DNA from 3 places in the Bacillus sp. C1 genome. Region 1 is predicted to be linked to each of the others. Evidence: riboswitches for the same ligand, from Rfam matches in the RefSeq annotation. Region 1 holds a riboswitch; each other region holds the start of a gene.
What was found. Region 1 has a riboswitch for S-adenosylmethionine ahead of ACX5JI_RS19090 (M20 family metallopeptidase). Riboswitches for the same ligand answer to the same signal wherever they lie in the genome.

Region 1 (3,285 bases):
TCTACCTTCTATCCATTCCGATAATACAAATCGATACATTTCATCATTCCATATAAAAGAAATAAATGGATGACTCGTAGATGGTTGTATAATTCTCATAAAAGGAATGTCATGTTCTCTTAAATAATACGAAAACCGTATTTGTTCTTCTAATTGCTTATTTGTTATATGCCCGAAAGCAGGATTTCCTGTTCGATTTTCACCTAAAAATCTTGCGGAATATCGTTTTCCATTCACGCTAATTTTATAATGTAAATCTTTATGCCAACTACCTTCGTGTAAATTTTTTTCTATTTTTAATGTATGAATCTCTTCAAAGTAATTCGTTACTACTTTCTTGACCATTTGTTCTTCTTTTTTTAATCCATAAATTAAAGTCATACTTTCCCGCCATTCCTTTACCTTTTTATCCCTCTTCCAGTCACATCAAAAAAAAGGTTTAGAGACTCCTTTCTCCAAACCTTTTATAAACGAATATCTCTGTACTGTAGCTCACATTACTGATTTCGCTGCACCTCTCTAAATTCCTCCTTAATTTTATCCAATGTTCCCTCTTCTGTAAGTAAGCGATACGCCGTGTAAGCTAAAGCTTTTGCTGATGTAAACAATGCTTTATCTCCAAGTTCCGAACGAGCTGCTTCTCTAAATTCATTCGTATGTGCAATTAAATCATCTGGACCAATTTTGATATAAGGGTGAATCGTTGGTACAACTTGACTCACATTCCCTGCATCTGTTGAACCGATGCCCAGCCTTTCTTTACGATTTACCTCTTCACCAAGGTTTTCTAATTCCTCAGCAATCACTTCATTAAATGTTTTTGTTACTAATAACTCATCAATTTCATTTTGGAACTGATTCACTTTTACTGTTGTCCCTGTTGCTAGTGCAGCTCCTTTCGCAATGTTTCGTACCTTTTCTGTCACTTCAGCGCACTTTTGACGTGTTGCTGCGCGAATAAAGAAACGTGCTGATGCGTAATCTGGAATAATATTTGGTGCCTTCCCGCCTTCTGTAATGACACCATGGATTTTCACATCTGACGGAAGCTGTTGACGCAGTGCGTTAATACCATTGTAAAGCTGAATAATGGCATCTAATGCATTAATGCCTTTCTCTGGTGAAGCAGCTGCATGTGCCGATTTTCCATAAAAGTGAAAGTCAAGTGGGTCAACTGCTAGTGATGGACTCGTTGTTGCTGTTTTTCCGCTTGGGTGAATCATAAGTGCAGCATCGATGTTATGAAACAATCCTGCCTTTACATAACTTGCTTTCGCACTTCCATTTGGTCCACCTTCTTCTGCTGGTGTCCCAAATACAACAATTTCACCGCCAACTTCCTCAATTGTTTCTGATAATGCAACGGCCGCCGCAACACTTATTGTTCCAATTAAATTATGCCCACACGCATGACCTAATCCAGGCAAAGCGTCATATTCTGCTAAAAAGGCAATTGTAGGCCCGTGTTTCCCTGAGCTTTTCCGTGCGATAAAACCTGTTTCATGTCCTGCTATATTGTGCTGAAGCTGGAATCCTGCACTTCCTAACAATAAACTTAACGTTCTAGATGCAAAAAACTCTTGGTTGCCGATTTCAGGATTCGCGTGAATATCATGACTTGTTTGTAAGTATTTTTCTTTATTTCTTTCTATACTTTCCGTAATCGTATTTCTGTGTGACGTTACTTGTGTTGTTGTCATTTTCCCCGTCCTCCTTTAAATTCACATGCAAAAAACCTCTTCCTAAAAGATAGAAAGAGGCTTAAAAATACAAATTCAAAAATAGCCGTCTTTCTTATCTTTCAAGTCCTTCACTTGCTGGAATTGGCACAGTATTCATATTGAATCCGCTGCCGAGGTTTCATAGGGCCAGTCCCTCCACCTCTCTTGATAAGAAATTTATTTTTATTTTCAAAAAATAATATGAAATTAATTTCATTCTAGTTTTATTCCGACTAAATGTCAAGGAATTCCGTTCTGATTTTACCGAATATCTAAAAATCCTTTTAAAACGCCAATTGTTTCAGGAGCTTGTAATCTTGCACATATATAAGGAAATTCTGGACTCCCTTCAAACATCATTTGAGATGTTAACGGAGCACCTACCCACAAGATTTCATCGTCAATTAGTAAAAATGGGAGCGATTTATTTTGCCTTTGTACTCTCACGTTTTTTAATGGAATTGGTCCATCGCTATAGATTGTTACCTGCGCCGCCATCCGCATTAACGCCTGCCATACTCTTTTATCTACTTGTCTTGTACTTGGAAGGGAAATGATAATTTTTTGTTTTGCTGAAAGAATATCTTTTAATAATCTATTCGTCTCTTCCAAATTCATTTGCATAAACCATTTTAAGCGTTTTGTAATTTTCCGTTCTAGCAATGGACGTGACGACCTGCGATCATATACATTTCCGTGTCTTTCTATGTGGGAAGTTAGATTAGATAGCGCTTGTTTTCTAGAAAGATTTCGCCGCATATACTGGCAATCCGATAACTGAATGAACTTCCCTCTTGCCCTCGTTACCGCAACGTTTACAAGACGATGATTTTTATGATCAAAAAACAGTACGCCAGGTCTTTCTTGCGGATAACTATCGACTGTATCAAAAATCATCATATCTCGTTCTGATCCTTGAAATTTATGAACTGTCGCTGCTAGAACAGGTGTATTTCGGTACTTTGTTTTTTGCAATATTTCTCTTATACATGTTGATAAAAAGCGAGACTGCGCGCGATATGGCGTAACAACTCCAATCGATTGAACACCATCTAACAATCCAATTAAAATCATCTGCATCGCAATTAACCCCGACATAATATTGAAACGAGAGCCAGAAGCCGCATCTTTTAAAGAATAAGCTCCCATTAAACTTGTATCAAATAATACTGTTGCTTCATTTGCAAATGGCTGTAATTGCGCTAATTCTTTCCTTGCTGAAACAGAAGGATGATCGAACACTCTATTCTTATAAATAAATGAGTTTGTAAATTTAGATATATCCGCATGCATACGTCTTTGCTCTTGTAGCATAAATAAATTCGGATGCGCTTCATAACTATTTACCGATTGCACAATCCCCGCATGATAAAACATATCTTCTCCTAACCACTTTCTAACAAGCTCGTGATTTGCCATCGCAATTGGAGGTAATTGTAAAAAATCACCACAAATGACAATTCGCTTACCAAGAGACGCCGCCAATGCGATTTGCGGCACATATGCCATACTCACTTCATCTACAACAATTAAATCAAATGTTCGTTCATAAATAAGAGAATCA
Region 2 (3,285 bases), on a different contig from region 1:
GAAAGAAAGATTATTGGGGACAAGGGTATGGAAAAGAAGCACTGACTTTATTATTAGAGTATGCCTTTTTAGAATTAAACTTACATCGTATATCCTTACGTGTATTTTCATTTAACGATAAGGCGATACATCTTTATAAAAAACTTGGCTTTCAACATGAAGGCAGTTGTAAAGAAGCTGTATTTCGAAATGGGAATTGGCATGATATTGAGCTTTTTGCATTACTACAGTCTAATTACAAATAAAAAAGCTTTGCGCTCCCGCGCAAAGCTTTTTTCCTATATTATAGACCAGCTTGCTCTTTTAAAGCTGCTGCTTTGTCTGTACGTTCCCATGAAAGATCTACATCAGTACGTCCGAAGTGGCCGTAAGCTGCTGTTTGTTTGTAAATTGGGCGACGTAAGTCTAACATTTTGATGATACCAGCTGGGCGAAGATCGAAGTTGTTACGAACTAGTTCTACTAGTACTTCTTCAGATACTTTACCAGTGCCGAATGTATCAACTGAAATTGATACTGGCTGTGCTACGCCGATTGCATATGCAAGTTGTACTTCTGCTTTGTCAGCAAGACCAGCTGCTACGATGTTTTTCGCGACATAACGAGCTGCATATGCTGCAGAACGGTCAACTTTTGTTGCATCTTTACCAGAGAATGCACCGCCGCCGTGACGAGCGTATCCACCATAAGTATCAACAATAATTTTACGTCCTGTTAAACCAGCATCACCTTGTGGTCCACCAATTACGAAGCGACCTGTTGGGTTAATAAAGAATTTTGTTTCTTCATTAATTAACTCAGCTGGTACAACGTGTTTAATAACGTGTTCTTTTAAATCACGATCGATTTGTTCCCATGTAACATCAGGGTGATGTTGCGTAGAAATTACAATTGTATCGACGCGTACTGGTTTACCATTTTCATCATACTCAACTGTAACTTGCGTTTTACCGTCTGGACGTAAATATTCTAAAGTTTCATCTTTACGAACTTCCGTTAAACGACGAGCTAATTTGTGAGCAAGTGAGATTGGAAGTGGCATTAATTCTTTTGTTTCATTACATGCGAAACCAAACATTAAACCTTGGTCCCCTGCACCAATTGCCTCAATCTCAGCATCAGTCATTTGACCTTCACGTGCTTCTAGCGCTTGGTCAACACCCATAGCGATGTCAGCAGATTGCTCATCGATAGATGTTAAAACTGCACAAGTTTCTGCATCGAATCCGTATTTTGCACGAGTATAGCCGATACCTTGAATTGTTTCACGAACGATTTTTGGAATATCTACATAAGTAGAAGTCGTAATTTCCCCCGCTACCAATACTAAACCAGTTGTTACTGTTGTTTCACAAGCTACACGTGCATTTGCGTCTTTTGCTAAGATCGCGTCTAAAATTGAATCAGAAATTTGGTCACAAATTTTATCTGGATGTCCTTCAGTTACAGACTCAGATGTGAACAGATGACGTTGTTTTGTCATTTGGTAAACCTCCCTACAGTAATTGTATATATTGTACGGAACTCATCCTTAATTTGCCACAAACTGCGACATTCATTTATTCTCCCACACAAGTATAAAGAAAAACCTTTCCCTATTATATAGAGGAAAGGTTTAATTTGCTACTTGCATACTGCTTTTTGCCCTTCGCTCTTATCGTTCGAGACCTTTCGCCTCGCACAGGTTTTAGCACCTATTCACTTGTTTATTACCGTTACAAGTGAGGTTGCTGGGCTTCATCGGGCCTGTCCCTCCGCCAGCTCGGGATAAGAGAGTATCCGTCCCAACCTATACTAAAGAAATGATATTCATTTGTCAATTCATATTCACATATTCCTAATAAGTTTTTCATAGAATCCCTCCCCGTTAACCATAAAATAAAATATCACACCTTCAAAATGTAAAAAAAGACAAGTAAAATGCCCCATTGACGAGAGTATTCTAGTCATGAAAAGATCCCAATGAGAGTCTCAATTTATGTCGAAAGAAATATAAATAAGAAAGATAATACATTCACACAAACAAAAGTAAATAAATAGTATACATTATTTATATGATTGTGTTATACTCTTGGTGGGGATTACGAGAAATATTTCATTAAAATGAAAAGGATGGTATATAAATATGAGTACTGTGAATGTCCAAATTGGATTACATGAATTACTGAACGGAAGCAATGCACAGATTCAACTAAGCGTTCCACAATTAGTGGAAAAAGTACTAATGAGAAACGAAGGAAAATTGACTTCTACTGGTGCCGTTTCTGCTTCTACAGGAAAATATACAGGACGTTCTCCTAAAGATAAATTTATTGTGAAAGAAGCGTCGATTGCAGATAAGATCGCTTGGGGTTCTGTCAATCAACCGATTTCTGAAGAACATTTTAATAAATTATATACAAAAGTATTAGAATACTTAAAAGAAAAAGAAGAATTGTTCGTATTTAAAGGCTTCGCTGGTGCGGATCGTAACTATCGTCTTCCGTTACAAGTTATTAACGAATATGCATGGCACAATTTATTTGTACATCAATTATTTATTCGTCCAACTGAAGAAGAATTAACAAATCATGAATCTGAATTTACAATTGTTTCTGCACCAAGTTTTAAAGCAGATCCAGCGATTGACGGCACAAATTCTGAAGCATTTATTATGGTTTCATTTGAAAAACGCATCGTATTAATCGGTGGTACGGAATACGCTGGAGAAATGAAAAAATCAATCTTCTCTATTATGAACTTCTTACTTCCAGAACAAGATATTTTATCGATGCACTGTTCTGCAAACGTAGGTGAAGAAGGCGATGTTGCTTTATTCTTCGGTTTATCTGGAACTGGTAAAACAACATTATCTGCTGACCCACACCGTAAATTAATTGGTGATGATGAGCATGGTTGGTCTGATAACGGCGTATTTAATATTGAAGGCGGTTGCTACGCAAAATGTATTAACCTTTCTCATGAGAAAGAGCCACAAATCTTTGATGCAATTACATTCGGATCAGTTCTTGAGAACGTTGTAATTGATAATCAAACACGCGTTGCAGATTATAATGACACTGCATTAACAGAAAATACACGTGCTGCATACCCAATACATGCGATCGATAATATCGTAATGCCAAGTGTTGCAGGACATCCAAATACAATTATTTTCTTAACTGCTGATGCATCTGGCGTATTACCTCCAATCAGTAAATTAAATAAAGAGCAAGCTATGTACCATTTCTTAAGCGGTTACACTAGTAAACTAGCAGGAACGGAGCGCGGCGTAACATCTCCGCA
Region 3 (3,285 bases), on a different contig from region 1:
TTACAAATTTTTGCATCGGATTTAACTTTTGATTCCCCGAATCCTTCACATCCGCTACTGTCGATTCCTTCATACCTGTAAGCACAATCAATTCCGCATATACGCGGTCCACATCTCCTGGACCAATAACAATTTGAAACACACCAGCGTTATGAAACGCTCCTTTCACTAAAGAAATCGCTTGCAATTTATCGTTATCTATTTTACTTTCATCCTTTAACGCAATACGAAGTCTCGTTACACAATGAGCTGCCTGTTCAATGTTCTCTTCCCCGCCAATATATTTCAGCACCTCTTCTGCTACTTTCCGATAATCTTTGGCCATCTCCCATCCCTCTTTTCTCTTTTTTTGATACCGTTTACAAATACATATTAACTCGTATATATAAGTTAGTCAACACTCGTATATACGAGTTTGCGAAATTTTTTCTTATTCCCCCAAAACGCAAAAAAAGGAGATGAAACTTTATCGTTTCATCTCCTCATTTTCTCCGAGCTACATCTGAAAAATGAAAAATATCAAGTCGATGCCGTGACTCTGTATATTCAAACTGGCTTCCATCATAAAGATGCGTAAAGTTTTTGACAACAACAACATAATCTGTACCATTCAAATCTAAATATTTTTGATCATCCTCTGTACAAGGCTGAACTTCAATAACACGCTGTGCATAACTAATATGTAATCCTAAATCTTGTTCAATATATTTATAAATCGAATTCTCAGCAATTTCTTTTGTTAATCCGGGAATATATTCAGATACAAAATAGTTTACATCTAAAATTACATTTTCCCCATCAATATTTCGAACACGTTTAATATGATCTACCTTTGTTTTCGTCTTTACATTTAATGATTTTGCGATTTCTTTCGAGACTAACAATTGTTCCTGTTCTACAACACTCGTTATACATTTGCGCCCTAATCGTTCGTTTTCCTCTTGAAAACTCACAATACCGCCAAAGTTAAATTCAATATTTTTTCGTTTTAAAACGAAAACGCCTTTACCGTGAATCTTTTGTACGTACCCACGTTCCTGTAATAAATCAACAGCTTTTCTTACTGTCCCACGGCTTGCTTCATACTGTTTCATTAATTCTGTTTCAGAAGGAATTTTACACCCTTCTTTTAACTTGCGATTATCAATTGAATCACTTATCTCCGTATAAATCTGCTCATACTTACTCATCATCTTGAATAACCCCTTGCCACCTTCTTTTTCTACTTGTATTATAGCATGCCAGAAAATTAGTTTTTCCTCTTGATTATTTTACACATTAGCTATACAATATTCACATATTTTACAAAAATCAAAATTAACAAACTCTTATCAAGAGAGGTGGAGGGACTGGCCCTATGAAACCTCGGCAACCCCTATGTTATTTAGGTAGGTGCCAATTCCTTTAGAATTTAAATTCTAAAAGATAAGAAGAAGCGATATTGTGTATTCAAAAACCTTCTTCTTATCGAGAAGGTTTTTTATTATTTTCATACTTTCATCCTTATCAAGAGAGGTGGAGGGACCGGCCCTATGAAACCTCGGCAACCCCTATATTATTAGGTAGGTGCCAATTCCTGCGTTTAAAGCGACAGATAAGGCGATGATTTTCTATCAAAGTAATCATCCCTTTCTTCGTATAGAAAGGGGTGATTTTTTATTACCACATAACTAAATTACAACTAAAGAGGAGATGAGTTATTTGGATATTTTCCATGAACAATTTATTTACCCAAAACTTTCAGGCACGACATTTAAAGAAATTTTAGAGAAAGTTTCCACCGACTTACTTATACAGGGATTTGTAAAAGAAACCTTCTCACAAGCTGTCCTAGAACGAGAAATGCATCATCCAACAGGTCTCCCCACCGGAAACATCGGGGTAGCAATTCCTCATACTGATTCTTCACATATTATACAACCTGTCATTAGTGTAATTACATTAGAATCATCTATCCCTTTTACTCTTATGGGAAATCTCGAAAAAGAAACAACAAATGTGCAAGTTCTGTTCTTACTTGCATTACAAGACGGTAGACAACATATTCAAATACTTAAGGAAATTATGAAACTTATTCAACATCCACAGCAGCTTCAACAGCTAACTGCTGCATCTACAAAATTAGAGATTATAAACTCTATTTCAGCTCTTACTATTTAAGGAGGAAAAAAAACATGAGAACATTTCATATTTTAACAGTTTGTGGTTCAGGTACAGTCAGCTCTACTATGGTTTCAGAAAAACTAAAAGAGGCTTTAAGCGAAGATTATATTACGATTACGACAACTGAGGTTAAGCCGACACAAGTCGAACAGTTTTTGGAAGAAAGACAATATGACTTTATTGCTTACACTACACCTATCCCTCAAAACCTTTCTATTCCAACCATTAATGCTGTTGGATTTTTAACTGGTTTTGATGAAGAAAGTTTTTTAGAAGAAGTAAGACACGTCATTCATACCATTGTAGAAAAGGAAACTATCACAAATTTATAAGACGGGTGGATTGATACAAATGGAGCTAGAATTTCTTAAAAAGATTTTTGACACATTTGGTGCATCTATTTTTGTACCAATTGTTATTTTTATAATCGCCATTGCTTTAAAAGTAAATCGTAAAAAAGCTTTTTATTCTGCTTTATACGCAGGTATCGGCTTACAAGGCTTCACTCTTTTACTCAATGCTTATATCCCTATTATTATGCCTGTCGTTCAAAATATGGTGAAAAGTACAGGAGTCAGTCTTCCAGTATTTGATATTGGCTGGCAAGCTAGCTCTATTGTTGCCTATTCTACGGAAGTTGGAATGATCTTTGTAGGCGTTGCACTATTACTTCAAATCGGATTATTTTTAATAAAATGGACAAACATTTTCCAACCTGGAGATTTGTGGAACAATTATTCCTACATGGTATGGGGCTCTATGATTTATTTAGTTACAAATAACTTATGGTTGGCTTTTGCTTGTATGATTACACTCAATCTTTACAGTCTTCTTTTTGCAGAACTATTATCCAAAAGATGGTCTACATATTTTCAGTATCCTCGCTGTGCGATTGTACAGCTACATCATGTTGGGAGTATTCCATTTGCAATTGGATTAAATCGTCTTCTAACAAAGATAGGTGTTGGAAAAGTAAATGCCAATCCAGAAGTTCTAAAGAAAAAACTAGGATTATTTGGAGAACCTATTTTTCTAGGGCTCTTTCTCGGTGCTAGTATCGGAATTTTAGGGAACTTTCATTCTCTTAATACGTTAAAAGCATGGGGACAAATTACTACTGTA

Region 2: linked by a shared signal. The riboswitch ahead of metK (methionine adenosyltransferase) and the one ahead of ACX5JI_RS19090 (M20 family metallopeptidase) in region 1 are both predicted to bind S-adenosylmethionine.
Region 3: linked by a shared signal. The riboswitch ahead of ACX5JI_RS18370 (PTS sugar transporter subunit IIA) and the one ahead of ACX5JI_RS19090 (M20 family metallopeptidase) in region 1 are both predicted to bind S-adenosylmethionine.

The regions. Positions count from the first base shown of each region.
Region 1 is NZ_JBTMZT010000008.1:18,830-22,114, reverse strand. It holds gene ACX5JI_RS19095 (phosphotransferase) at 1-381, opposite strand, end outside; gene ACX5JI_RS19090 (M20 family metallopeptidase) at 498-1,700, opposite strand; SAM riboswitch class I at 1,792-1,896, opposite strand; gene ACX5JI_RS19085 (AAA domain-containing protein) at 1,983-3,285, opposite strand, start outside.
Region 2 is NZ_JBTMZT010000013.1:95,661-98,945, forward strand. It holds gene ACX5JI_RS22865 (GNAT family N-acetyltransferase) at 1-245, shown strand, start outside; gene metK (methionine adenosyltransferase) at 284-1,483, opposite strand; SAM riboswitch class I at 1,652-1,774, opposite strand; gene pckA (phosphoenolpyruvate carboxykinase (ATP)) at 2,126-3,285, shown strand, end outside.
Region 3 is NZ_JBTMZT010000007.1:50,852-54,136, forward strand. It holds gene treP (PTS system trehalose-specific EIIBC component) at 1-325, opposite strand, end outside; gene treR (trehalose operon repressor) at 483-1,193, opposite strand; SAM riboswitch class I at 1,326-1,432, shown strand; SAM riboswitch class I at 1,501-1,601, shown strand; gene ACX5JI_RS18370 (PTS sugar transporter subunit IIA) at 1,702-2,160, shown strand; gene ACX5JI_RS18375 (PTS sugar transporter subunit IIB) at 2,175-2,495, shown strand; gene ACX5JI_RS18380 (PTS galactitol transporter subunit IIC) at 2,515-3,285, shown strand, end outside.